DNA from 2 places in the Spirillospora sp. NPDC049024 genome. Region 1 is predicted to be linked to the other one. Evidence: riboswitches for the same ligand, from Rfam matches in the RefSeq annotation. Region 1 holds a riboswitch; the other holds the start of a gene.

Evidence for each region. A riboswitch is a leader RNA that binds a small molecule or an ion and turns the genes downstream of it on or off. The one in region 1 is predicted to bind cyclic di-AMP.
Region 2: linked by a shared signal. The riboswitch ahead of AB0C21_RS27740 (CHAP domain-containing protein) and the one ahead of AB0C21_RS29055 (C40 family peptidase) in region 1 are both predicted to bind cyclic di-AMP.

The regions. Positions count from the first base shown of each region.
Region 1 covers NZ_JBEZFD010000017.1:153,983-156,370, forward strand. The annotation lists gene typA (translational GTPase TypA) at 1-1,054, opposite strand, end outside; cyclic di-AMP (ydaO/yuaA leader) riboswitch at 1,247-1,383, shown strand; gene AB0C21_RS29055 (C40 family peptidase) at 1,424-2,388, shown strand, end outside.
Region 2 covers NZ_JBEZFD010000016.1:93,422-95,809, reverse strand. The annotation lists gene AB0C21_RS27745 (MFS transporter) at 1-433, shown strand, start outside; cyclic di-AMP (ydaO/yuaA leader) riboswitch at 772-937, shown strand; gene AB0C21_RS27740 (CHAP domain-containing protein) at 951-1,619, shown strand; gene AB0C21_RS27735 (hypothetical protein) at 1,815-2,388, shown strand, end outside.

The sequences.
Region 1 (2,388 bases):
TGCCGACCAGCTCGCGGTCGAGCCGGTCCTTGACCATCCGGGCGGTGACCTTGGTGCCCTTCTCACGGCCCGCCATCGGCCCGGTGTTGGTGCCGACCGTCATGGAGATCGCCGGCTCGTCCACCGTGATCAGCGGCAGCGGGCGCGGGTCGTCCGGGTCGGCGATGGTGTCGCCGATCATGATGTCGGGGATGCCGGCGATCGCGATGATGTCGCCGGGGCCGGCCTCCTCCGCGGGCTTGCGGGTGAGCGCCTCCGTCATCAGCAGCTCGGTGATCTTCACACGCTCGATGGTGCCGTCGTGCCGGCACCAGGCGACCTGCTGGCCCTTCTTGATCGTGCCGGCGTGCACCCGGCACAGCGCGATCCGGCCGAGGTAGCTGGAGGCGTCCAGGTTCGTCACGTGCGCCTGGAGCGGGGCGTCCGGGTCGTAGGACGGCGCCGGGATCGTCTCGGTGATGACCTTGAACAGCGGCTCCAGGTCGTCGCTGCCGGGCATGGCGCCGTCGGCGGGCTTGTCGAGCGAGGCCCGCCCGGCGCGGCCGGAGGCGTACACGATCGGGAAGTCGATCTGGTCCTCGTCGGCGTCGAGGTCCATGAACAGCTCGTAGGTCTCGTCCACGACCTCGTCGATGCGCGCGTCGGGGCGGTCGGTCTTGTTCACGACCAGGATCACCGGCAGCTTCGCGGCGAGCGCCTTGCGCAGCACGAACCGGGTCTGCGGGAGCGGGCCCTCGCTGGCGTCCACCAGCAGGACGACGCCGTCCACCATGGACAGGCCGCGCTCGACCTCGCCGCCGAAGTCGGCGTGGCCCGGGGTGTCGATGATGTTGATCGTCAGCCCGTTGTGCAGGACGGCGGTGTTCTTCGCGAGGATCGTGATCCCCTTCTCGCGCTCCAGGTCGTTGGAGTCGAGCACGCGGTCGTCGACGTCCTGGTTCTCGCGGAAGGCCCCGGACTGCCAGAGCATGGCGTCGACCAGCGTCGTCTTGCCGTGGTCGACGTGGGCGACGATCGCGACGTTACGGAGGTCGTCGCGCGTGGAGATGGGCATGCGGGTTCGCCTTGCGTGAGAGTTCGGGGATCGCCGCAGACACGCGGCAGTCCCCCATTCTACTTGGCCGTGCGTACCATCCATCCCGAGCCGTTTCGTACCGCCGGTCACACCGGCCCCGATTGGCGAACTTTGCTCGTTCTTTGTAATCTTCCCGAGATCCGGTCGTCCGAAGTCCCCTCCCCCGGGACTGCGGCCGGAACGCCGAATCTCCCGAGATGCGGGAGAACCGGGGACCCACCACCCTCGGGGTGAATCGACACGTGTCGTAGGGCGACTCCTGGCCCGAACCCGTCAGCTAACCCGGTAGGCGTGCGAGGAGAGGAGAACACCGGCTTGGTTCCGGATTCCCGTCGGCGGCGTCGCATCATGCCCACCGCCACCGCCACCCTGCTCCTGATCGGCCTCGGCGCCGCCGCGCCGAACGTCGCCCGCGCCGCGCAGCCGTCCCGGCTCGCCGCCGCGCCGGCGGCGCCCAGCCCGACCCCGACGACGGAGAAGGGCCTGCGCAAGAGCCTGGACGCGCTGAACGAAGAGGCCGAGATCCTCACGGAGAAGTTCAACAAGGCCCGCGTGGAGCTCGGCAAGGCCCGCAAGGCCGAGCAGGACGCCACCAAGGAGGCCGCGCGGCTGCGCGCCCTCGCCGAGCCCGCCCGCCAGCGGCTCGGCAGCCTGGCCGCGGCCAACTACATGGCCGGCGGCCCCGACGTCCTCTTCGGCTCCGGCGCGTCCGCCGAAGGGCTGTCCGACCGCGCCTACCTCGCGCAGAGCCAGGCCACCGCCGTCCTCGCGCTGAAGAAGCAGATCGACCAGGCCGACGCCGCGCAGCGCACCGCGCAGGCCAAGAGCGCGCAGCTCAAGAAGGCCTGGGACGACGCCAAGAAGGCGCGCGACGCGGCCAAGTCCAAGGTCGGCGAGGTGATGAAGCGCCTCGACAAGCTGACCACAACCCACGCGCGCGACCCGCGCACCGGGCTCACGGCCACCGTGAAGGGCTCGGACCTGCCCGCCAAGATGGCCCGCAAGGCGCTCACCAAGCTCGGCTCCCCGTACGTGTGGGCCGCCGCCGGACCGAACAGCTTCGACTGCTCCGGCCTCGTCGTCTGGGCCTACACCCAGGTCGGCAAGCCCGGCCTCCCGCACTACACCGGCGACCTGTTCGCCATGGGCACCAAGGTCTCGCGCGGCTCACTGCGCTCCGGCGACCTGGTCTACTTCGGCAGCAACCTCCACCACATGGGCATCTACCTCGGCGACGGCAAGTACCTGCACGCCCCCCAGACCGGCGACGTGGTCAAGATCTCCAAACTCTCCGAACGCTCCGACTACGCAGG
Region 2 (2,388 bases), on a different contig from region 1:
GCTGGCGCGCTCCATGGCGGACCGCTTCGGTATCGGGCCGTCCCTGACGATCGCCGGCGTGCCCTCGGTGCTCGGGCTGGCCATCGGCGCGGCGTCCGCCGGTCCCTGGCCGGGCGTGCTGCTGGCCGCCGGAACGTTCGTCAACGGAATCGGCCAGGGGATGTTCGCCGTCAACGCCATCACCATCCGGCATCTGGCCACGCCGCCGGAACTGGCCACGCGCGCGACCGCGGTCCACCGCTTCCTCACCTGGGGCACGCTCCCCATCGGCTCAGCCGCCGCCGGACTCGTCGGCACCACGTTCGGCCTGCGAGCAGCGATGCTCGCCGCCGCTGCCACGGCCGCGGTGTGCATGCTGCCACTGCTCGCCCGGCCCTTGCTGCGGACCAAGCGACTCCACCGTCAGCCGGACGCCGCCGTGCAGCCGGTTTGACCACCGGACCACCGTCATCCTGCGACCGGTCGGCGGCCCGCGCCTGATCGATGAGGGCTCCACGCTCCGGCGCGGGAGGGACCTCGGTGACGGCCGCGGCGCCACGGGGTGGCGGACGGAAAAGAATCTTGCTTCGGTTTGACTGGGCCGGAGGCCTTGCGTTTAGGGGGTTTTGGGGTGGCTTTGCAGGTCGGGCGGGTTTTTGGGGCGTGCTTGACGAAATATGGGGTCGCTTGAACCTGTTGGGAGTGTGTAACCGACGGGGAAGCCCGTACGGAGCGCCCGACCAGATCATGAAGGGCGCATCGAGTCCCTGATCATCAGGACGGCCGATCACGGCACGTCCGCCGCCGAGTCCGCAGAGAGCCGATCATGGCCGAGCGGAGCCGGGGACCCACCGAAACACCGGGGTGAATCCGCACCCCCGCCATGCGCGGGGCCGCGGTAGGGCCACTTCCACGCCCGAACCCGACAGCTAACCCGGTAGGCGGACTGGAAGAACTCAGGAGAACCTTGCATGACCGCTCGTAATATCCGCATGCCCAAGCGCATGGGCGCCCGCGTCACCGCCGGAGCCGTCCTCTCCCTGGCAGGTGTGTTCGGGATCACCTCCCTGGCCCCGTCCGCCCAGGCGGACACCAAGCCCGCGAACGCCGCGCAGGCCGCCCCCGCGTCCAAGGCCGACGGCCAGAGCGCCGAGGTCGGCGCCTCCGCGCAGGACGTCATCAAGCTCGCCCGCACGCAGGTCGGCACCCATGAGGACGGCTCGGGCAACAGCAAGTTCAACGACTGGTATGCCGGCTCGCCGCTGGGCGAGCAGAACGCCCACCGCATCGGTGCCAAGAGCGCCTCGGTCTACAAGGGCCAGTCCTGGTGCGACATGTTCGTGTCCTGGCTGGGCCAGAACACCGGCACCAAGGGCATGGGCGCCGACGCCTACACCGTCAGCCACGCCAAGTGGTTCAAGAAGACCGGCCGCTTCGGCGAGACCCCGAAGCCCGGCGCCGTGGTCTTCTTCGCCTGGAACGGCGGCGGCGTCAAGGGTGTCGAGCACGTCGGCATCGTCGTGAAGGACAACCACGACGGCACCATCAAGACCATCGAGGGCAACACCGGTGACGCGGTGAAGCAGAAGGTCCGCGACACCTCCACCGTCGCCGGCTACGGCTACCCCCAGTACCGGTGAGCCCGGGCCGCTCAGCGGCCCCCCAGCCCCGCACCGTCCAGCGGTGCTCCCCCCTTTCTCCATCCCTCCGCGCGATCACACCCACGTCGCGAGCACGCCCACGTGCCGTGCGCCGGGTCCGTCATGCCCGAACGGCGAGCCCCACACGCCCGAAGGCGCGACCCGGCGCCCCGGACCACCGAGCAAAGGATGAACATGCAGCAGCGAGTCGCCCTTATCAGTACCGCCCTCGCCGGCACGCTCGTCGCGGGGGTGGCGGTCGGGACCGCCCAGGGAGCCCTGGCGGACAGCCCGACGGCGCACAAGGTCAGCGGCCAGCAGGCCACCGGCCAGCAGGTCACCGGCCGGCAGATGACCGGCCAGCTGGTCGCCGGTCAGGAGATGGCCGGGAAGCCGGTGGCGGGGGAGCAGGTGACCGGTGAGCAGGTCACCTGGAAGCAGGTGACCGGGAAGCCGGTGACCGCGAAGCAGGTGACCGGGAAGCAGGTCACCGGGCAGCCGGTGTCCGGGCAGCACGACGCGAAGGCACCGCGCCATGCCACCGGCAAGAGCGCTCCGAAGAGCCACGCCGTCCTGTCGGGCAGCACCACCGCGTCCTACTTCTGGGACGACGGCTCGGGCGTGAACGGCGACACCGGCGCCCCCGCCGGCGGCAAGCCGATGCAGAAGGGCCTGTTCGCCAGCCCGAGCTGGCCCATGCACACCAAGGTCAGGGTGTCCTACAAGGACCGCACCGTCACCGGCTTCGTCGGGGACCGCGGGCCGGGCG